4 regions of the Streptomyces yerevanensis genome follow, and region 4 is predicted to be linked to each of the others. Evidence: riboswitches for the same ligand, from Rfam matches in the RefSeq annotation. Region 4 holds a riboswitch; each other region holds the start of a gene.

Region 1 (5,509 bases), on a different contig from region 4:
GGCCCTTGGCGGTGTGGAGGGTCATCAGCGTTATGACGCCGGAGCCGTCCTCTTCCTCGTCCGGGATCTGGTCGGAGTCGGCGACGAGCGCGACCCGCTCCAGGAAGTCGGAGAGCCCGCCCGACGCCTCGCCCTCACCGGCCTCCTGCTCGAACTCCAGGGCCACGGCGGCGAGTTCCTGGAGGTTCTCGATGCGGGTCTCGTCCTGTGGGTCGGTGGAGGCCTGCAACTCGGCCAGGTAGCCGGTGCGTTCGAAGATCGCTTCCAGGACGGTCGCTGGGCCCGCGCCCGACTCGACGACGGTCCGCAGGTCCTCCATCAGCGTGTTGAACCGCTTGACGGCGTTCGTCGAGCGGGCCGCCATGCCATACGCCTCGTCGACGCGGCGCAGCGCCTGCGAGAAGCTGATCTTCTCCCGCGAGGCGAGTGCGTCGATCATCGCCTCGGCCCGGTCGCCGATGCCTCGCTTGGGGACATTGAGAATCCGCCTCAGCGGTACGGAGTCCTCCGGGTTGGCGAGAACTCTCAAGTACGCGAGGACGTCCCGGACTTCCTTGCGCTCGTAGAAGCGGACGCCGCCGACGACCTTGTAGGGCAGGCCGACGCGGATGAAGACTTCCTCGAAGACACGGGACTGGGCGTTCGTACGGTAGAAGACGGCGACGTCGCCCGCCTTCGCCTCACCGGCGTCCGTCAACCGGTCGATCTCGTCGGCGATGAACTGCGCCTCGTCGTGCTCCGTGTCGGCGACGTAGCCCGTGATGCGCGCGCCCGTGCCCGCGTTGGTCCACAGGTTCTTGGGGCGGCGGCTTTCGTTGCGCTCGATGACCGCGTTGGCTGCGGTGAGGATCGTCTGGGTGGAGCGGTAGTTCTGCTCCAGGAGGATCGTCTTCGCGTCCGGGTAATCCTCCTCGAACTGGAGGATGTTGCGGATGGTAGCGCCGCGGAAGGCGTAGATGGACTGGTCGGCGTCGCCCACGACGCACAGCTCGCCCGGGTCGTCCTCGGGGCCGGAGGGCCCGACCAGCTCACGCACCAGCGCGTACTGCGCGTGGTTCGTGTCCTGGTACTCGTCCACGAGCACGTGGCGGAAGCGGCGGCGGTAGTGCTCGGCGACGTCAGGGAAGGCCCGGAAGAGATTGACCGTGGTCATGATCAGGTCGTCGAAGTCGAGGGCGTTGGCCTCGCGCAGCCGCGACTGGTACATCGCGTAGGCCTGGGCGAGGGTCTTCTCGAAGCCGTCGGAGGCCTGGGCGGCGAAGTCCTCCTCGTCGATCAGCTCGTTCTTCAGGTTCGAGATCTTGGCGCTGAACGACTTGGGCGGGAAGCGCTTCGGGTCGAGATCCAGGTCGCGGCAGACCAGGGCCATGAGGCGCTTGCTGTCGGCGGCGTCGTAGATCGAGAACGAGGACGTGAAGCCGAGCTTCTTCGACTCCCGGCGCAGGATGCGGACGCACGCGCTGTGGAAGGTCATCACCCACATCGCGTTCGCGCGCGGGCCGACGAGGTGCTCGACGCGTTCCTTCATCTCGCCCGCGGCCTTGTTGGTGAAGGTGATCGCGAGGATCTGGCCCGGATGCACATTCCGCTCGCCGAGCAGGTACGCGATCCGGTGTGTGAGCACACGGGTCTTGCCGGAGCCGGCGCCGGCCACGATGAGCAGGGGGGAGCCGGAGTGCACGACCGCCGCGCGCTGGTTGTCGTTCAGCCCCTCCAGGAGCGTGGCCGCGTCCACGTGGGGGCGCGGGGCGCCATCGCGGTAGTAGGCCTCCCGGTCCGGCGGCACGTCGAACTTCCCGCCGAACAGATCGTCCGGAACCTGTTCCGGCACGTGCTCGTCCTCGGGCGGCGGCGGGGGTTCTTCCTCGTGGTCCCGCGAGGGCTTGAGGTCCGCCAGGAAGCTGTCATCAAAGAGGCTGCTCATCGCTCTCCGAGTCTAGGCTCCCCCACCGACACCTCGCCGCCGCCCTGAGAACTCGGCCGGTACGACCCTGCCGGGAGCCTGCCGGGATTTCTCTCACCCTCCAGGACCGTCCCGTCACGGTCGGCGACGGATCATGGCACCTGAGGCTAAGGTCACGAAAACGTATCGGACAATTCGCTCATCAACCTTCACAAGAGCCACACGAGTTGGTTAGCTTTCGCAGTGGGCCGCTCGACCCCCACCGGCGAACGTCGCCGGGCCGTGCGGCTCCCGCCGAGTCCGGAACGCCCTCGTGGCCGCCCGGAGCCGGGGACCCACCGACCTTTGGGGTGAATCGGTCCAACTCCCTCAGGGGACAAGGACCGTAGGGCAAACCTTCCGAAGCACACGCCCGAACCCGACAGCTAACTCGGTAGGCGGAGCACGGAAGGAGTCGCCTTCGTGGCGCCACACCGCAAAGCGCGGTCGTCCAGTCCCAAGGGCATACGTACCCCTGCCCTCGCCACCGCCGCTCTCACCTCGGTGGCTCTCCTGTCGCAGACCGCGAACGCTTCGCCCTCCGCGGAGCCGCAGCCCAGCCTCGACGAAGTCCAGAAGAAGGTCGACGACCTCTACCAGCAGGCGGAGACGGCGACCGAGAAGTACAACGGCGCCAAGGAGAAGAGCAGCAAGCAGCGCAAGAAGGCCGACAACCTCCTTGACGAGGTGGCCTCGCGCACGCAGAAGCTCAACGAGGCGCGCGAGGAGCTCGGTACGTTCGCCGCCGCGCAGTACCGCACGGGCGCCGCCGCCCCTGACACCGCGTCTCTGCTGCTCGCGGACAACCCGCAGGACTACTTCGACCAGAACCAGCTGATGGACCGGCTGACCAGCCGTCAGCAGCAGGCCGTCGAGGACTACGCGACGCAGCAGTCCGAGATGACGCAGCGGCGTCAGGAGGCCTCCGAGAGCCTTCAGTCGCTCACCAAGACCGAGAACACCCTGAAGTCGTCCAAGGCGGATGTTCAGCGCAAGCTCGCCGAGGCGCGTCAGTTGCTCTCGCGGCTGACCACCGAGGAGAAGGCGCGGCTCGCGGCGATCGAGCGGGAGAAGCGGGAGGAGGCCCAGCGCAAGGCGGAGGAGCTGGCGCGGCAGCAGCAGGCCGCGGAGGAACAGCGCCGCCAACAGCAGCAGGCCCAGCAGACTCCCGCGCCCTCCACCGGCGCGGGGACCTCGACCGGCACGGGCAGCTCCGCGGGCACCTCGACCGCCAAGGGCGAGAAGGCGCTCGCCTTCGCCCGTTCCCAGACCGGCAAGCCGTACGTCTGGGGCGCGTCAGGACCCGACTCCTACGACTGCTCCGGCCTCACCCAGGCCGCCTGGAAGGCCGCCGGCGTCACCCTCCCGCGCACCACCTGGGACCAGGTCAAGATCGGCACCCAGGTCTCGGTCGCCAGCGCCCAGCCCGGCGACCTCGTCTTCTTCTACGACGACATCAGCCACGTCGGCCTCTACCTCGGCGACGGCATGATGATCCACGCCCCGAAGCCGGGTGCGTACGTCCGCGAGGAGTCGATCTACTACATGCCGATCCACAGCGTGGTCCGCCCGGCATGAGGCACGCGCGCGTGGACCCCTTTTTGGGATGCACGCGCGCGTGAGCCCTTTTTGGGGCTCTTCAAGGGGCGGTTCTTACGGCTCTCCAAGGCCCGTCAGGTCCAGAGCACCGCGATGAAGACGTTCGCGATGGTCAGCCCGCCCACCAGCCCGAACAGGCCCTTCTCCACCTTCTCCTCGTCCCGCTTCACATACACGAGGCCCAGGATCACGATCAGCAACGCCAGCTTGACGCCGATCTTGATGTTGTTGACCGTCTGGTCGTCGGCCTGGTTGAGGCCGACCAGGATCACGCCCGTGACGAGCATCGTGAACGCGCCGTGGAGCATCGCGGGCCCGAAGCGGGCCGTGCCCTCGCCCATCGCCTTCATCTGGGTGAGGAAGCCGCCGAGGAGTGCGGCGATACCGATGATGTGCAGGCCGACGAAGAGATGGATGAGTACGTCCATGAAGCCGGAGCTTAATCGGGGGCTCGTGTACGGCCTCACACCGCCCCGCGCCCCTGGGCGGAGCCCGTACTGCGGAGACTGACGGACCCCGACAGACGCTGACGGACCCATAGCACCGCCGCGCCGCCCGGTCCTCCACAACCCCCGCATCGATCAACGCCCCGCGCCAACTCGACGGCACCAGGCCGGGATCACGGTCACATACGGTCACCGCACGGCTCAGTCCCGACAGTTCCGTACATGGCGTCACCAAGCCCGCCCTCTCAGGTTTAGCGTCCCTCCCCAGGTGACCGGCTCCCCACCGCCGCCCGGGCCAGGGGCGGCAGCCGGGCATCACCGCCGAGAAGATCCGGCGGCGGCCCGCTCCCCCTGTGCGGGCCGCCGCCGGACGCCAGGGGCGTCATCGCTCCGCGGTCGTACGGAAGTTCCCCTTCGGGAAGGAAGTGTGTCCAGGTGGCAGCGCACCGCAAGCCAAGACAGCGCTCGCTCGGCGGCAATACGGCCCGCACAGCCTTCACGATCGCGCTCGCGGGCGCGGCGAGTGCTACCTCCTTCGACGGGGCGGGGCACGCCGAGCCGCGGCTGACACCGGATCAGGTGAGAGCGAAGGTCGACAAGCTGTACCAGGAGGCGGAGGTCGCCACCGAGAAGTACAACGGGGCGAAGGAGAAGGCCGACAAGGCGGAGGACCGGGTGGACTCCCTCCAGGACGAGGCCGCCCGCCGGACGGAGCGGCTCAACTCCGAGCGGGACGCGCTGGGTTCGGTGGCCGCCGCGCAGTACCGGGACGGTGGCCTCGACCCCGCGCTGCGGCTCATCCTCTCCTCGGACCCCGATCAGTACCTGGACGAGGCCGCGTTCGCCGAACGCGCCGGCAGCCGACAGGCCTCGGCAGTTTCGCGCGTACGCGGCCAACTGCGCGAGATCGAGCAGCTGCGCGGGGCCGCCCATGTCGAGCTGGCCTCGCTCAAGTCCCAGCAGGCGGCGCTGAACCGGCACAAGAAGACGGTCACCGGAAAGCTGGGCGAAGCCCGGCGGCTCCTGTCCCGCCTGACGGACGAACAGCGCGCCCGGATCGGCGCGGACGACGCCGCCACGGCCCGCGCCTCACGCTCCGCCCCGCGGGATGCGGGCTCGACCGCCGCGGCTCCCAACTCCCGGGCTGCGGCTGCGATTTCGTACGCGTACGACAAGCTCGGCAGCCCGTACGTATGGGGCGCCACCGGCCCCGACGCCTTCGACTGCTCGGGCCTCATGCAGGCCGCGTACCGCTCCGCGGGGATCTCGCTGCCTCGCACGACGTATGCCCAGATCGACGCCGGCCAGCGCATCCCCCGCTCCGAACTCCGCCCCGGTGACCTGGTGTTCTTCTACTCCAGCATCAGCCATGTGGGCCTCTACGTGGGCAACGGCCAGATGATCCACGCCCCCAACCCTTCGGCCCCGGTCCGCTTGGCCCCACTGGACGAGATGCCGTTCGCGGGAGCTACGCGGGTGGTGTGATTCGCGACTGACGGTCAGACCAGCCGTCGTGCCGTTG
Region 2 (5,509 bases), on a different contig from region 4:
CTGCCCGAGTTCACCGAACGCACCAGCGCGGGGCAGCGGACCATGGATCCGTACTCGAAGCTGCTGGAGGAGCGGATCGTCTTCCTGGGAACGCCGATCGACGACACGTCGGCGAACGATGTGATGGCGCAGTTCATGCACCTCGAGTACCAGTCGCCGGACCGGGACATCTCGCTGTACATCAACTCCCCCGGCGGCTCGTTCAGCGCGATGACCGCGATCTACGACACGATGCGGTTCATCACCTGTGAGGTGGAGACGGTCTGCATGGGGCAGGCGGGGGCGTCCGCGGCGGTGCTGCTGGCGGCCGGCGCGCCGGGCAAGCGGTCCGCGCTGCCTGGCGCGCGCGTGCTGATCCACCAGCCGGCGCTGCCCGAGCCGGTGCAGGGCCAGGCGTCCGATCTGGCCATCCAGGCCGAGGAGCTGATGCGTACGCGCCGGCTCCTTGAGGAGATGCTCGCCCGGCACTCCGGCCAGAGCCAGGAGCGGATCAGCGAGGACATCGAGCGGGACAAGATCCTGGAAGCACCGCAGGCGCTGGAGTACGGGCTGATCGACCGCATCATCCCGAGCCGCAAGGCCTCACTCACCGCACCCGGCGCGAGGTGAACGGCGGATGCTCCCACCCGAATTGCCCCCGCTGCCGGCGCTGACCCGGGCGGAGGGTGAACTGATCGACCGTTATCTGGAGGTGCTCGATCTTCTCGGCCGGATCAATCCGGCGAACCGTGGCGACACCTACGGCGGGCTGCGCGCGGCACAGGCACTGGTCGCCAAGGCCGCCGCGCTGCGCGACGCGCTGACCCTGATGCACCAGCGGGGCGAGCACGAGCTGCACACACCGACCCTGACGCGGGCACTGCGGGTGCTCGACGGTGAACGCCGGGCGGCCCGCGTCACCCTGCCTCCGGGACCCTCCGGCATCTGACGCACCAACCGGTCCGGGCGTCTCGCGGACAACTGACGAGGCGTCCGGACAAGGTTGAAACGGGCCAAATGACGTACCCCTGAACGGCGTAGACAGAGCTACGTTCAAAGACCCGAATGACTTGCGCAACGCGCGTACTCCAATACCGGAATCAGACATTCCGGCGCTGGTGCGAGGCTCCTCGCCCCCTCAACTCTCGTTCGAAAGCAGGCCCGTCCACCCGAACGGCTGAGGGGTGAGTAAGCCCACAAACCACCGATTCCGTTCGGACTTTCCGACGTTCGTGCGTAAAGATCCCTTCCGACGACAAGCCCCCGCCGCAGCGGCGGGGCGGTCCGGGCGGACGCCGAGTCCTGCCGCCGCCCGGATGACGGGTCGACAGAAGTGGATCGGCAGGAGTGGAGGACCCAGGCACGACGGGCCGCCGGAGAACTTCCGAGTGGTCCTTGGGGTGAAGCCGCACACCGCGGCCGGGCAACTTCGCCAGCCCGAATCCGACAGGTCATCCTTCACAGGCGGCTGACGAAGGGTTGCGCATGTCTGCGCTCAATCGTGTCCCGTCGCTGTTGACCAGAGCCGGTACCGCATCGGCTCTCACCGTCGCCGTTGTCGGCGGCAGTGTTGTGGCCCCCGGCGTCGCATCTGACGCCGAAGCAGTCACCCCAGCGAAGAAGGCGCTTCAGGTGGCGGCCTCCAAGAAGGGCTCCCCGTACAAGTGGGGAGCCGAGGGGCCCAGGCGCTTCGACTGCTCCGGGCTGACGCTCTACGCGTTCAAGAAGGTGGGGAAGAAGCTGCCCCGCACGGCCGCGCAGCAGTACAACAAGACGCGCCATATCTCGGCTTCGAGCCGCAAGCAGGGAGACCTGGTGTTCTTCCACTCGGGCCGGAACGTGTACCACGTCGGCATCTACGCCGGGAAGGGACGGATCTGGCACTCCCCGAAGACCGGGGACGTGGTGAAGCTGCAGAAGATCTGGACGAAGAGCGTCTGGTACGGCCGGGTCAGGTGACACGCCTGGGGTGGCGGCGGTCATCGCCGCCACCCCACGGGCGTGATTCGGGCGGCTGACGGGTTACTCATTCATCCATGGCCCACCAACCGCCCAGAGACCGCGAGCCCGACGAGCGACGTCCAGGCGCCGAGCGTCCGGGCGCCGAAAGCCCGCTCGCGCGGCGCGAGACGCCGCTCGAGCGCGCCGACCGCAACTTCATCGAACTGCTCCAGGAGCTGAGGGTCACCCAGACAGGTGTGCAGATCCTCTTCGCGTTCCTGCTCAGTCTCGCGTTCACCCCGCGCTTCCCGGACCTCGACTCGGTGCAGCGCGCCACGTACATCACGACGCTGCTGCTCGCCGTGCTGTCCTCCGTACTCCTCACGGCACCGGCCGCCCTGCACCGCCGGCTGTTCCAGCAGGGCGCCAAGCCGCAGATCGTGGCGGTCTCCTCGCATCTCGCCCAGATCGGGATGGGTGTGCTGGCGTTCGCGCTCACCGGGTCGGTCCTGCTGGTCGTGGATGTGACGGCGGGCCGGCTGGAAGGGATCCTGTCCGGCGCGGCCACCATGGTGATCTGCCTCGGCCTGTGGGGGCTCGTGCCGTTCTTGATGAAACGGGCCGGCGGCAGGAACCCGAACGATTCCTGAGCCCTGCCGGCCGGCTCTCCGGCTCAGGTCGGCAGCGGTTCGAGCACGAGCCCCAGTCCCAGCGCCGTCAGTGCGGTTCCGGTGACGGCCTCGATGACCCGGGCGGTACGCGGCCTGCGCAGCCACCGGCCGAGCCGGTCCACGAGCAGCGCGAGGACCGGCGTCCGCGGCATCGCGGGACTTCCGGCCGGTACGAACTGCGGCAGCAGGCACCCGCGGCCGACGCCTTCCGTGCTCTGCTGCGCGGCGCCTTCGGCCGCGCGTCCCCACCGGGCTGACGGTCAGCGGCCCTCAGTCGGCAGGCACCGGCTGGACCGGAGTCGTCCAAGGCAGCATGACCGAGACCGTCTTGCCGCCCTCACGGGTGGGCCGGACCGTCAGCTTCCCGCCGCACTCGGCGGTGAGGAAGCGAATGATCACCATCCCCCGGCCGTTGTCCTGCTGGACGGCCGCGGGAAGCCGTTTCGGGAAGCGCGGGTGGCTGTCGGTCACGCCGATGCACAGCTGTTCGTCACGGTCGAGAGCGAGGTCCACCGTGAAGGTGGGCGACTGCCCGAGGGTGTGCTGCACGACGTTGGTGGCGAGTTCGGAGACGATGAGCCGGACGGTGTCGGCGACTTCCGTGTCCGGCGGAAGGCCCCATTCGGCAAGGACGTCGACGACGTAGGTACGAGCGGTGGAGACCGAGGCGGGATCGCTCGGCAGAGTGACGGATGCTTCCAGGTGGTCTGCCATGGCGCGGTCGTCCCTTTCCCACGGGACCGGAGTCCGACACGGAGCGGAGGTTCGAGTACGGTCCCGGACTGGTGCTGCGCGCCAGACTGCCACTACCGCGCCGGTCTCGGTGCCGATCCACCGAGATATGCATATATCTGTCCCTCGAAGCGGTGAACTCTCCGACGACCGACCGTATTTGGGTGAGGCCCAGGGTGGTCATTCGGACGAGTGACCGGGTCGTCTTCTGCCGTCGCCGTGACGCCCGACGCTATAGCGTCGGCGCGACGGTCGGAAGGAGACGACCATGCAACATGGACCCGCGGTACACCGCCGCAAGCTCGGCGCCGAGCTGCGCGCCCTGCGCACCCGCGCGGGCCTCACAAGCGGCGAGGCCGCCCGGCGTGTCGGCTGGCACCAGTCGAAGGTGAGCCGGATCGAGACCGGCCGCAGCGGGGTCAGACCTGCGGACGTACGGCGGCTCCTCGACGCGTACGACGTCCGGGACCCGGAACTGCTGGAGTTGCTCGTCGTACTCGCGGGCTCCGACGGCGACGGCCGGCACCGCTGGTGGAATGCCTACCGGGGTCTGCTGCCGCCCACGTACCGCGACTTCATCAGCCTGGAGTCGCAGGCGAGCGCGATGCGCACCCTGGAGAACTCCGTGGTCCCCGGACTGTTGCAGACCCCGGAGTACGCCCGCGAGGTGACCCGGGCCGCCCTGGACGGGCTGCCGGACGACAAGGTCGACGCGCTCGTGGAGGTGCGCCTCGCCCGCCAGGACGTGCTGCGCTCGAAAACGCCGCTGCGGCTGAGCGCGGTCCTGGATGAGGGGGTGCTACGGCGGTCGGTCGGCGGACCGGGGGTGATGGCACGGCAGTTGAGGCGTCTGCGGGACGCCGCCCGACTGCCTCATGTGCGGATCCAGGTGCTGCCGTTCGGAGTGGGGGCCCATGTCGGGGTGACCGGACCCTTCGTTATGTTTTCATTTTTGACCACTTCTGATCTGGATGTGGTTGTTCTCGACCACTTGACGAATAGCCTCTATCTCGAAAGGGAAGAGGACCTTCAGGCCTACACCGAGGCCTTCAACTCCCTTCAGATCCACGCCCTTTCGCCCAAGGAATCGTTGGATTTCATCGCCGGTCTGGCTGACGGCGAGTAAGGAGGCACCATGCCCACCCCCCTGCCTCGGTACGTACCTTCCAGCACCCGTCTGCACGGAGTGCGGTGGCAGCGCAGCAGTCGCAGCACGGGAATGAACAACTGCGTCGAGACAGCCCGTCCGGGCTCCGGCCCGTGGGCCGGACTTCTTGCGGTGCGCGACTCGAAGAACATCTCGGGTCCCGCCCTGCTCTTCGCCCCTTCGGCCTGGGAGGGCTTTATCGACGCGCTGCGCTGATCACCCGTACGGCATGGTCGAGTTGCCCGTCGGTGAGGTCCGCACGGGCGGTGAGCCGCAGCCGTGAGATGCCGTCCGGCACCGACGGGGGACGGAAGCAGCCGACGGCCAGTCCCGCCTCGCGGCAGTCCGCCGCCCAGCGCACGGCCTGCTCCGGCGAGGCTGCGCGCACGGAGACGACGGCGGCGTCCGGCCGTACCGCTTCGAGCCCCTCGGCGGTCAGGCGGGAGTGCAGGGTCGTGGCCACGGCACGCGCGCGTGCCGCTCGTTCCGGTTCCCGGCGCAGCAGGCGCAGGGCCGCGAGGGCTGCGCCCGCGGCTGCCGGGGCCAGACCGGTGTCGAAGATGAAGGTGCGGGCCGCGTTGACCAGATGGTCGATCACGCGGGCCGGGCCGAGGACGGCGCCGCCCTGGCTGCCGAACGACTTCGACAGCGTCACGGTGGTGACGACGTCGGCCGCGCCCGCGAGCCCGGCCGCGTGCGGTGTGCCCCGGCCGCCGTCGCCGAGTACGCCGAGCCCGTGCGCGTCGTCGACGAGCAGACCGGCGCCGAACTCCCGGCAGGCACCGGCGAGTTCGGCGAGCGGGGCCGCGTCGCCGTCCACCGAGAAGACCGTGTCGGACACGACGACGGCGGGTCCGGAGTGGGTGCCGAGCACCTTGCGTACGGCCTCGGGGTCGGCGTGCGCGACGACCTGCGTGGTGCCGCGCGCGAGACGGCAACCGTCGATCAGCGAGGCGTGGTTGCCCGCGTCCGACACGACGAGGGAGCCGTGCGGCGCCAGCGCGGTGACGGCCGCGAGGTTGGCGGCGTAACCCGAGGA
Region 3 (5,509 bases), on a different contig from region 4:
GAGTGCCGCCAGCGGTACGACCTGGGACGCGGTCGCGGAGTGCGAGAGTGGCGGCTCGTGGAGCGCCAACCCCGGCAACGGGGAGTACGGCGGACTCTCGATGACCCAGGAGGAGTGGGAGCGGTACGGCGGTCTCGACTACGCGATGAGCGCCGACCTGGCCAGCCGCTCGCAGCAGATAGCCGTCGCCGAGAAGATCCTCGCGGACCGGGGTACGGGCCCCTGGGCGACCTGCGGACTCATCGCGGGCCTGACGCAGAACTCCGACTCGGCCGACGTCGACACCGGCCTGGCGCAGGACTCGCCCACGCCCACTCCCACCCCGTCCACCGAAGCGGACCCGGGCGTGGACCCGGGCGTGGACTCGGGCTCGGGCACTGACTCGGGTTCAGATTCCGGGCAGACGTCAAGTGACGGCTCCGTAAAGGATGATTCATCCGACACTTCCGGCTCATCCGGTACATCCTCTGAATCGGACTCGTCTGATAAATCCGAGTCGTCCACTGATGCGTCACAGGATTCCGACAGTGGCCCCATCGCCGAATCGCCGAGCCCCGACAGCTCGCCCACAGATGCGACAAAAAAGGGCGACTCGGGCAACTCCGATCAGAACGCAGACGATTCAGGCAGTGAGAGTACAAACACAGGCGACGCGGACGCAGCCACCGGCCGCCATCGCGGCGGCAGCGCCGAAGAGGATGCCGCACCCTCCCGTACGGACGACTCCGCCGGCCGGCATGCCTCGCGCGCGGGCAGTGCCTCACGCGACGAAGCGGACGCGGCGGACGGCTCGTACACCGTCCGTTCCGGAGACAGTCTCTGGTCGATCGCCGACTCCCTTGACCTCCAAGGTGGATGGTCCGATTTGTACGCTGCGAACAGGCAGACCGTCGGCGCCGACTCGAACCTCATCCTTCCCGGTCAGCGCCTTGAACTCGGCACAGACTGAGCGGTCGACAAGGTGCCGAACCGGCCCAAAAGTGGCGGCAGTTCGGGCCGAATGTCCGGTTTGATGAAAGTGAGACATGGATCTCAAAGGCCCTGATCGTCTTTGAAATTCGGCGGATCGCATGTTTACGGTCGTGACCGCTCGCCACAGCGGGCCCCGACGGACGTCACGCCGAATCCTGCCAACGTCCGTACGGGAACAGTCGTCGCGTAAAGCGCCGTAGGCAGGAGCGGGGGACCCAAGGTAAGTGCCGGGCCCGGTCGTTGAGACCAGGTGCGGCTTGGGGTGAAGTCGTGCGGAGCGATCCGTACGGCCGGGCAACTCACCAGGCCCGAACCCGACAGCTCACCTCGTAGGCGTCGGTGAGGGGATCTCTTCATGCTGCTTTCCGGCAAGGGCAAGCACCGTCGCCCGTCCAAGGCCACCCGCATGGCCACGCTCGCCGGTGTCACCGGTGCCGCCATCGCCGCCCCGCTGATGGTGTCGGGTACGGCCTCCGCCGCCACCGCCTCCGAGTGGGACACCGTCGCCCAGTGCGAGTCGGGCGGCAACTGGTCCATCAACACCGGCAACGGCTACTACGGCGGCCTGCAGTTCTCCGCCTCCACCTGGGCCGGCTACGGCGGCACGAAGTACGCCGCCACCGCCGACCAGGCCTCCAAGGCCCAGCAGATCGAGATCGCCGAGAAGGTTCTCGCGGGCCAGGGCAAGGGCGCCTGGCCGGTCTGCGGCAAGGGCCTGTCGAGCGCCGGGTACACCGGCGGCGGCTCCTCCGACTCCGGTGCCGCGCAGGAGAACACCCAGCAGTCCCAGCAGCAGAGCGCCCCGGCCCAGGAGGAGCGCGCCTCCCGCTCCGCGGAGCGCCCGGCTGCCAAGAAGACCGTCACCACCCCGACCGGCAAGAAGGTCAAGAAGGGCGACGGCGAGTACAAGGTCGTCAAGGGTGACACCCTCAGCGAGATCGCCACGGAGAAGAAGGTCAAGGGCGGCTGGCAGAAGCTGTACAAGCTGAACGACGACATCGTCGACAACGCCGACGTCATCTACCCGGGCCAGCAGCTGCACCTCAGCTGAACTGAGTCCCCGGCTCAGCCGAAGCCCGGCCCCCAGAGCGGCGCCGGCTGAGCCCTCAGCTCAGCCGAAGCCGAGCCCCAACTCGGCTGAAGCTGAGCCCCCCAGACAGTCCCGCCCCGGTGCGTCTTCCCCCGTACGCACCGAGGCGGGACTTTTTTGCCCCTGCCTTGCCCCCTGCTCTGCCCTCTTCGGATTTGTTCCGTTAGGAAACAATTTACTCTCGGTTCGGTCCATGGGCGGGGCGGACGGCTGGCCGATCGCCCGGAGCCGGTTAGGCTCGTCCTCGCGGAGCCGCCGCGGCTTCGCGCTGTGCGGGCCCAGCGGCCCGCGTAACCGCGTCACATCCCAGAAGGAGATGCTCGTGCCGTCCATCGACGTCGTCGTAGCCCGGGAAATCCTGGACTCCCGAGGCAATCCCACGGTCGAGGTCGAGGTCGGCCTCGACGACGGCAGCACGGGTCGTGCCGCCGTTCCGTCCGGCGCCTCCACGGGCGCCTTCGAGGCTGTCGAACTCCGCGACGGAGACGCCAACCGCTACCTCGGCAAGGGTGTAGAGAAAGCGGTCCTCGCCGTCATCGAGCAGCTCGGCCCGGAGCTCGTCGGTTACGACGCCACCGAGCAGCGGCTGATCGACCAGGCCATGATCGACCTGGACGCCACCGACAACAAGGGCTCGCTCGGCGCCAACGCCATCCTCGGCGTCTCCCTCGCCGTCGCGCACGCGGCCTCCGAGGCCAGCGACCTCCCGCTGTTCCGTTACCTGGGCGGTCCGAACGCGCACCTGCTGCCGGTCCCGATGATGAACATCCTGAACGGCGGCTCGCACGCCGACTCGAACGTGGACATCCAGGAGTTCATGATCGCCCCCATCGGCGCGGAGTCCTTCTCCGAGGCGCTGCGCTGGGGCGCCGAGGTCTACCACACCCTCAAGAAGGTGCTGAAGACCAAGGGCCTGTCCACCGGCCTCGGCGACGAGGGCGGCTTCGCCCCGAACCTGGAGTCCAACCGCGCCGCCCTCGACCTCATCATCGAGGCCATCAAGGAGGCCGGTTACCAGCCCGGCGAGCAGGTCGCCCTCGCGCTCGACGTCGCCGCCTCCGAGTTCTACAAGGACGGCGCGTACCTCTTCGAGGGCAAGTCGCGCTCGGCCGCCGAGATGACGGAGTACTACGAGGAGCTCGTCGCCTCGTACCCGCTCGTCTCCATCGAGGACCCGCTGTTCGAGGACGACTGGGCCGGCTGGAAGGTCATCACCGACAAGATCGGCGACAAGGTCCAGATCGTCGGCGACGACCTCTTCGTCACCAACCCGGAGCGCCTCGCCCGCGGTATCGAGGAGGGCTCCGCCAACGCCCTGCTGGTCAAGGTCAACCAGATCGGCTCGCTGACCGAGACCCTGGACGCCGTCGAGATGGCCCAGCGCAACGGCTTCAAGTGCATGATGTCCCACCGCTCCGGCGAGACCGAGGACGTCACCATCGCCGACCTCGCCGTCGCGGTGAACTGCGGCCAGATCAAGACCGGCGCCCCGGCCCGCTCGGACCGCGTCGCCAAGTACAACCAACTGCTGCGCATCGAGGAGATCCTCGACGACGCGGCGGTGTACGCGGGCCGTTCGGCGTTCCCCCGCTTCAAGGGCTGACCTACACCTGTAGGCACCTCCTTGCCTACGTCCCCGTACGCGGTCCCGTACCGTGTGCGGGGACGTACGCGTGTCTGAAGGGGAGGCGTCACATGGCCGCGAAGGACCGGGACCGGTTCTCCACCGCGACCAGGCTGCGGGTGCTCGGCGAGCAGACGGCGGCGCGCGTCTACCGCTCCCAGACCAGGCGCCAGGCCCGCCGTTCCCGGCTGACCGGGCGGGCCGCGCTCCTCGCCCTCGTCCTGTGCACCCTCGTCGTCGCCCTCGCGTATCCGACCCGGCAGTACGTCTCCCAGCGTGCCGAGATCGCCGAACACGAGCGGGAGCGGGAGCAGGCCCGTGAGCGGGTCGAGCAGCTGCGCGACCTCAAGGCACGCTGGCAGGACGACGCGTACGCCGAGCAGCGGATCCGCGAGCGCCTGCACTACGTGAAGCCGGGCGAGACCGGCTACATCGTGATCGATCCGAACGCGGCGAAGAAGTCGCGTACGACGCAGGGTGCGGCCGCCCGCCCCTGGTACGCCAATGTCTGGGACGGGGTCGACAAGGCCGACCGCGCCGACCAGTGAATGCGATGAGAAAGACGACTATGAACACGCCCCCGCCTCCCACCCCGCGAACCGAGCCCACCGACGCGGACGTCGAGGCCTTCAAGCAGCAGCTCGGGCGCCCGCCGCGCGGTCTGCGCGCGATCGCGCACCGTTGCCCGTGCGGTCAGCCCGACGTGGTCGAGACGGCGCCGCGACTGCCGGACGGTACGCCGTTCCCGACGACGTACTACCTGACGTGCCCTCGGGCCGCCTCCGCGATCGGCACGCTGGAGGCGAACGGCGTGATGAAGGAGATGACAGAACGCCTGACGACGGATCCGGAGCTGGCCGCCGCGTACCGGGCCGCGCACGAGGACTACCTCGCCCGCCGCGACGCGATCGAGGTCCTGGAGGGCTTCCCGAGCGCGGGCGGCATGCCGGACCGTGTGAAGTGCCTGCACGTCCTCGTGGGCCACTCCCTGGCCGCGGGCCCCGGAGTGAACCCGCTGGGCGACGAGGCGATCGCGATGCTGCCGGAATGGTGGGCGAAGGGGCCGTGCGTGGTGCCCTCGACGCCTCCTGAGGGAGAGGGCTGGGAGGTGGACGCGAGCGGCGAGTCCGGCTACTTCGCGTTCAAGCCCGTCGACTCGGGGGAGTCCGGGAAGTCCGAGGAGGACGTCAAGTGACCCGCGTCGCCGCCATCGACTGCGGTACGAACTCCATCCGCCTCCTTGTCGCCGACGCGGACCCGTCGACCGGCGAACTCATCGACCTGGACCGGCGGATGACCATCGTCCGGCTCGGCCAGGGCGTCGACCGGACGGGGCGCCTGGCGCCCGAGGCGCTGGAGCGGACGTTCGCCGCCTGCAAGGAGTACGCGGCGATCATCAAAGAGCACGGAGCGGAGCGCGTCCGTTTCGTGGCGACCTCCGCGTCCCGGGACGCCGAGAACAGGGATGAGTTCGTACGGGGCGTCCTGGACATCCTGGGCGTCGAGCCCGAGGTCATCACCGGTGACGAGGAGGCGGAGTTCTCCTTCACGGGCGCGACCAAGGAACTGAGCGGCCGGGAGGACCTGGCCAAGCCCTACCTGGTCGTGGACATCGGCGGCGGCTCCACCGAGTTCGTCGTCGGCGACGACCACGTACGCGGCGCACGCTCGGTCGACATCGGCTGCGTACGCATGACGGAACGCCACCTTGTGCACGACGGAGTGGTCGCCGATCCGCCGACTCCCGCTCAGATCAGCGCCATTCGCGCCGATATCGAGGCGGCCCTCGACCTCGTCGAGCAGGCCGTCCCGCTGCGCGAGGC
Region 4 (5,509 bases):
GACGTCGATGTCGAGGATGCGCTCCTCGAAGTCGTCGGGCGGCGGGGTCTTCGTGCTGCGGCGGGCCATCGCTGCTGCGACTCCTTCACAGTGTCTGCCGGGGCATGAACGGGTTCTGACGAGCTCCATTGTGGACCGCCGCACTGACAACCCGGACCACACCCCATGCACAGGGGTCCTGGCGGCCACCGGCCCGCTCGCTCTCGGCGTAGCCGTTCCGGGAACTTCGCCAGCTGTCGGCGCGCTTGCATACAGTGGCATGACTAGCAGGAATTCAGCAGTTTTCCGCGATCGAAGGGACGTACATGCCCATGGGTCACACGGCCACCGTCGAGGCCGGCTCCGGCGGGCTGACAGCGACCGAGCACCGCCTGGCCAACGGCCTGCGCGTGGTGCTCTCCGAAGATCATCTGACCCCGGTCGCGGCGGTGTGCCTCTGGTACGACGTCGGCTCGCGCCACGAGGTCAAGGGCCGTACCGGCCTTGCCCACCTCTTCGAGCACCTGATGTTCCAGGGCTCGGCCCAGGTGAAGGGCAACGGTCACTTCGAGCTGGTGCAGGGTGCGGGAGGTTCGCTCAACGGCACGACCAGTTTCGAGCGCACCAACTACTTCGAGACCATGCCCACGCACCAGCTGGAGCTCGCCCTCTGGCTGGAGGCCGACCGCATGGGCTCGCTGCTCACGGCGCTCGACGACGAGTCGATGGAGAACCAGCGCGACGTCGTCAAGAACGAGCGCCGCCAGCGCTACGACAACGTCCCCTACGGCACCGCCTTCGAGAAGCTGACCGCTCTCGCGTACCCGGAGGGCCACCCCTACCACCACACCCCGATCGGGTCGATGGCCGACCTGGACGCGGCCACCCTGGAGGACGCACGCGCGTTCTTCCGCACCTACTACGCGCCCAACAACGCCGTCCTGTCGATCGTCGGCGACATCGACCCGGAGGCCACGCTGGCTTGGGTCGAAAAGTATTTCGGCTCCATCCCGGGGCACGACGGCAAGCCCGCCCCGCGCGACGGCGCACTGCCTGACACCATCGGTGAGCAACTGCGCGAGGTCGTCGAGGAGGAGGTCCCGGCGCGCGCGCTGATGGCCGCCTACCGGCTCCCGGAGGACGGCACGCGCGCGTGCGACGCGGCCGACCTCGCCCTGACCGTCCTCGGCGGCGGCGAGTCCTCCCGTCTCTACAACCGGCTCGTACGCCGGGACCGTACGGCTGTGGCGGCCGGTTTCGGTCTGCTGCGCCTGGCCGGAGCACCCTCCCTGGGCTGGCTCGATGTGAAGACCTCCGGCGATGTCGAGGTCCCCGTCATCGAGGCGGCCGTCGACGAGGAGCTCGCCCGGTTCGCCGAGGAGGGTCCCACGGCCGAGGAAATGGAGCGCGCACAGGCCCAGTTGGAGCGCGAGTGGCTGGACCGGCTCGGTACGGTCGCGGGCCGCGCCGACGAACTGTGCCGGTACGCCGTGCTGTTCGGCGACCCGCAGCTCGCCCTGACCGCCGTACAGCGCGTGCTCGACGTCACGGCGGAGGAGGTCCAGGAGGCCGCCAAGTCCCGACTGCGCCCCGACAACCGCGCGGTGCTCGTGTACGAGCCGATCACCACCGACGAGGAGACCGCCACCGACGAGGAGAGCGCCCAGTGACCGAGGCCACCGTGACCATGGACTTCCACCCCCAGCCCCAGGCCGGCGAGGCCAGGCCCTGGGCCTTCCCGGCGCCCGAGCGCGGTGCGCTCGGCAACGGCCTGACGGTGCTGCGCTGCCACCGCCCCGGCCAGCAGGTCGTCGCCGTCGAAGTCCTCCTGAACGCACCGCTGGAGGCCGAGCCGCAGGGCCTGGACGGTGTCGCCACGATCATGGCGCGCGCGTTCTCCGAAGGCACCGACAAGCACTCCGCCGAGGAGTTCGCCGCCGAACTGGAGCGCTGCGGCGCCACGCTGGACTCGCACGCCGACCACCCGGGCGTACGACTGAGCCTCGAGGTCCCGGTGTCGCGGCTCCCGAAGGCGCTCGGTCTCCTCGCCGACGCCCTCAGGGCGCCCGCCTTCGAGGACAGCGAGGTCGAACGGCTCGTCCGCAACCGGCTCGACGAGATTCCGCACGAGACCGCCAACCCGGCCCGCCGCGCCGCCAAGGAGCTCTCCAAGGAGCTCTTCCCGGCGACCTCGCGCATGTCGCGCCCGCGCCAGGGCACCGAGGAGACGGTCGCGACCATCGACTCGGCGGCGGTACGCGCCTTCTACGAGAAGCACGTACGCCCCGCGACGGCCACCGCGGTCGTCGTCGGCGACCTCACCGGTGTCGACCTCGACGCGCTGCTCGGCGACACGCTCGGCGCCTGGACCGGCTCGCCGGCCGAGGCTCGTCCGGTGCCTCCGGTGACCGCCGACGACACCGGCCGCGTGGTCATCGTCGACCGCCCCGGAGCCGTCCAGACACAGCTGCTCATCGGCCGCGTCGGAGCCGACCGGCACGACCGTGTGTGGCCCGCCCAGGTGCTCGGCACGTACTGCCTGGGCGGCACCCTCACCTCACGCCTTGACCGCGTCCTGCGCGAGGAAAAGGGCTACACCTACGGTGTGCGGGCGTTCGGCCAGGTACTGCGCTCCGCCCCGGACGGCACCGGCGCCGCGATGCTCGCCATCAGTGGCTCCATCGACACGCCGAACACCGGCCCGGCGCTCGACGACCTCTGGAAGGTGCTGCGCACGCTCGCGGCCGAGGGCCTGACGGACGCCGAGCGCGACATCGCCGTACAGAACCTGGTGGGCGTGGCGCCGCTCAAGTACGAGACCGCGGCCGCCGTCGCCGGCACGCTCGCCGACCAGGTCGAGCAGTACCTGCCGGACGACTTCCAGGCGACGCTGTACCGCCAACTCGCAGCGACGGGCACCGTGGAGGCCACCGCGGCCGCCGTGAGCGCCTTCCCGGTGGACCGTCTGGTGACCGTCCTCGTCGGGGACGCCGCCCAGATCGAGGAGCCCGTCAAAGCCCTCGGGATCGGTGAAGTGAGCGTGGTCGCGGCCGAGTAGAGCCGCTGCACATCCTGGGGACCCTGGAGGCTGATGAGCCTTCAGGGTCCCTCTTTGTCCATATTGATTGGTTTGGTTGGGAGTTGATATGGAGGTTGTGTGTCTGCGCTGTGGCGTGCGCTACAAAAACCGTCATCCGTTTGTTGTTTGAGAGACGGCACGCTTAGCGTCGGTCCGGCTGTTCGTCAGGCACTGCGCCGCACCCGCGGCACCGGACAGTCATCGCCGAGTCCCCGTACGGCGCGAGCCAGGGGAGCCGGGGACCCATCGCAGTCCCTGGGGTGAATCGGGCACCCTCCTGGAGGGAGCCCGTAGGAGACCTTCCTGCTCCGAACCCGTCAGCTAACCCGGTAGGCGAGAAGGAAGGAAAGGACCAGCCACTTCATGGCGTTCACCCGCGCCACCGGGAAGCACCGTCGCCCGAGCCGTACGAAGCGCACGTCCTCCTCAAGGGCCGTGGGCGTCGCGACGCTCGCCACCACCGGTGTCATCGGCACCCTGGCCGCCCCGGCGTTCGCCGGCCCGTCCTCGGTCAAGCAGACAGGGCTGACGCAGGCCGTCACCATGGGCGACTCGGTCGCCGACCAGATCGACGCCCAGGCCCACGCCCAGCAGCAGGCCGCCGAGGAGGCCGCCGCCCGCAAGGCTGCCGAGGAAGCCGCGCAGAAGCGCGCCGCCGAGGAGAAGGCCCGGGCCGAGGCGAAGGCCAAGGCGGAGCGCGAGGCCAAGGAGCGCGCCGCCCGCGAGGCCGAGCGCAAGCGCCTGCTCAACGCCTACGTCTCGCCGATCAGCGACTCGTACGTCTCCACCGGCTACAAGGCCGGCGGCTCCGTCTGGTCCTCCGGCAGCCACACCGGCATCGACTTCCACGCCGCCAGCGGTACCACCGTCCGCGCCGTGGGTGCCGGCACCGTCGTCGAGGCCGGCTTCGAGGGCTCGTACGGCAACCAGGTCGTCATCAAGATGAACGACGGCACGTACACGCAGTACGCACACATGTCGTCCCTCTCCGTCTCCGTCGGCCAGAGCGTCACCCCGGGCCAGCAGATAGGCCTCTCCGGGGCGACCGGCAACGTCACCGGAGCACACCTCCACTTCGAGGCGCGTACGTCCCAGGAGTACGGCTCGGACATGGACCCCCTCGCCTACCTCCGCTCGCACGGCGTGGACGTCTGACGACTCGGACTCACCACACCGCTTCCGAAGGCGCACCGCTCCCGAAGGCCCCGGCTCACCGAGCTGGGGCCTTCGCGCATGCCGACGGGACGACTGCCTGTTCTGCGTCACTATGTGTCCAAAAAATAGCTGTGGATTCCGGTCCGCCATCGGAATTTCCGGCTCTCTGCAATAGAGTCACTGAACTGGCGTCAATCAACCGCGTTTCGCGGGGATTAAGGCGGAGGTCGGGTCATGCGTATTCCCGCGCACTCGGTATGCACGGCGATCCGTGACGACATCGTCGCGGGTGTCTACGAACGCGGCAGCCGGCTCACCGAGGAACTGCTCGCGCGTCGCTACGGCGTCTCGCGGGTCCCCGTGCGGGAGGCGCTGCGCACGCTGGAGGCGGAAGGTTTCGTCGTCACCCGCCGGCACGCGGGCGCCTGCGTCGCGGAACCCACCGAACAGGAGGCCGCCGACCTGCTGGAGATGCGCATGCTCCTGGAGCCGCTGGGCGCCGCGCGCGCCGCGCAGAGGCGTACGGAGGCGCACCTCAAGGTGCTGCGAGGCCTGGTCAGGCTGGGGCAGGAGCGGTCCAGGAGGGGCCAGAGCGAGGATCTGCGCTCGCTGGGCGGCTGGTTCCACGAGACGCTCGCACAGGCCTCCGGTAGCCCCGCGCTGACCTCGATGCTCACCCAGCTGCGGCACAAGATCGCCTGGATGTACTCGGTCGAGGCGCCTGCCAACCCCGCCGAGTCCTGGTCGGAGCACGGCGGCATCGTGGACGCCGTCGCGCGCGGAGACAGCGAGCGGGCCCGGGCGATCACGGCGCTGCACACCGAGCGGGCGACGACCGCACACCGGCTGCGCTTCCCCGAACGAGGTGATCGCGTGGAGCGCGTGAGAACTTCGCAACATCCCGTAAACACGGCGAGCCTGCGGCATTAACAGTGGCGCCGTATACAAAGGGGGAGTAATTCGCGGGGGATTATTTTCGCTGCCCGCAACCTGGAATTAAAAAGGGCCCGCCCGGCATTCCGGGCGAGCCCTTTTGGTGTGCGTGTGGATGGCGTCTTTGGAACGACCACTACCGCAACCATCAATTGAGGAACCACGACGGCGATCAACCAGGTCCGCGAGAGCGGCGCCGGTTTAGGTGCATCACACAGTCTCGGGCAGCTCCTCCAGGCCCTCCGCGACCAGCTTGGCCAGGCGGTCGAGCGCGGCGTCCGCGCCCTCGGCGTCGGAGGCCAGGACGATCTCCTCGCCGCCCTTGGCGCCCAGGCCGAGCACCGCGAGCATGGACGCGGCGTT

The links. A riboswitch is a leader RNA that binds a small molecule or an ion and turns the genes downstream of it on or off. The one in region 4 is predicted to bind cyclic di-AMP.
Region 1: it holds a riboswitch for cyclic di-AMP, as region 4 does, so the genes downstream of both, OP79_RS46230 (C40 family peptidase) here and OP79_RS05655 (M23 family metallopeptidase) in region 4, are expected to answer to the same signal.
Region 2: it holds a riboswitch for cyclic di-AMP, as region 4 does, so the genes downstream of both, OP79_RS31215 (C40 family peptidase) here and OP79_RS05655 (M23 family metallopeptidase) in region 4, are expected to answer to the same signal.
Region 3: it holds a riboswitch for cyclic di-AMP, as region 4 does, so the genes downstream of both, OP79_RS25355 (LysM peptidoglycan-binding domain-containing protein) here and OP79_RS05655 (M23 family metallopeptidase) in region 4, are expected to answer to the same signal.

Annotation. Positions count from the first base shown of each region.
Region 1 is NZ_JNWJ01000101.1:4,970-10,478, reverse strand. It holds gene pcrA (DNA helicase PcrA) at 1-1,924, opposite strand, end outside; cyclic di-AMP (ydaO/yuaA leader) riboswitch at 2,186-2,358, shown strand; gene OP79_RS46230 (C40 family peptidase) at 2,366-3,520, shown strand; gene OP79_RS46225 (hypothetical protein) at 3,616-3,969, opposite strand; gene OP79_RS46220 (C40 family peptidase) at 4,423-5,472, shown strand; gene OP79_RS46215 (LuxR C-terminal-related transcriptional regulator) at 5,487-5,509, opposite strand, start outside.
Region 2 is NZ_JNWJ01000036.1:19,594-25,102, reverse strand. It holds gene OP79_RS31225 (ATP-dependent Clp protease proteolytic subunit) at 1-609, shown strand, start outside; gene OP79_RS31220 (hypothetical protein) at 617-928, shown strand; cyclic di-AMP (ydaO/yuaA leader) riboswitch at 1,295-1,461, shown strand; gene OP79_RS31215 (C40 family peptidase) at 1,465-1,938, shown strand; gene OP79_RS31210 (DUF6328 family protein) at 2,016-2,570, shown strand; partial or broken gene OP79_RS52330 (LysE family translocator) at 2,594-2,779, opposite strand; gene OP79_RS31205 (ATP-binding protein) at 2,862-3,305, opposite strand; gene OP79_RS31200 (helix-turn-helix domain-containing protein) at 3,592-4,449, shown strand; gene OP79_RS31195 (DUF397 domain-containing protein) at 4,459-4,686, shown strand; gene OP79_RS31190 (8-amino-7-oxononanoate synthase) at 4,667-5,509, opposite strand, start outside.
Region 3 is NZ_JNWJ01000025.1:108,501-114,009, forward strand. It holds gene OP79_RS25350 (LysM peptidoglycan-binding domain-containing protein) at 1-949, shown strand, start outside; cyclic di-AMP (ydaO/yuaA leader) riboswitch at 1,155-1,323, shown strand; gene OP79_RS25355 (LysM peptidoglycan-binding domain-containing protein) at 1,328-2,023, shown strand; gene eno (phosphopyruvate hydratase) at 2,379-3,665, shown strand; gene OP79_RS25365 (FtsB family cell division protein) at 3,758-4,234, shown strand; gene OP79_RS25370 (DUF501 domain-containing protein) at 4,255-4,881, shown strand; gene OP79_RS25375 (Ppx/GppA phosphatase family protein) at 4,878-5,509, shown strand, end outside.
Region 4 is NZ_JNWJ01000004.1:145,277-150,785, reverse strand. It holds gene OP79_RS05670 (DNA gyrase/topoisomerase IV subunit A) at 1-69, opposite strand, end outside; gene OP79_RS05665 (M16 family metallopeptidase) at 306-1,649, shown strand; gene OP79_RS05660 (M16 family metallopeptidase) at 1,646-3,037, shown strand; cyclic di-AMP (ydaO/yuaA leader) riboswitch at 3,251-3,408, shown strand; gene OP79_RS05655 (M23 family metallopeptidase) at 3,422-4,213, shown strand; gene OP79_RS05650 (GntR family transcriptional regulator) at 4,448-5,143, shown strand; gene OP79_RS05645 (HPr family phosphocarrier protein) at 5,357-5,509, opposite strand, start outside.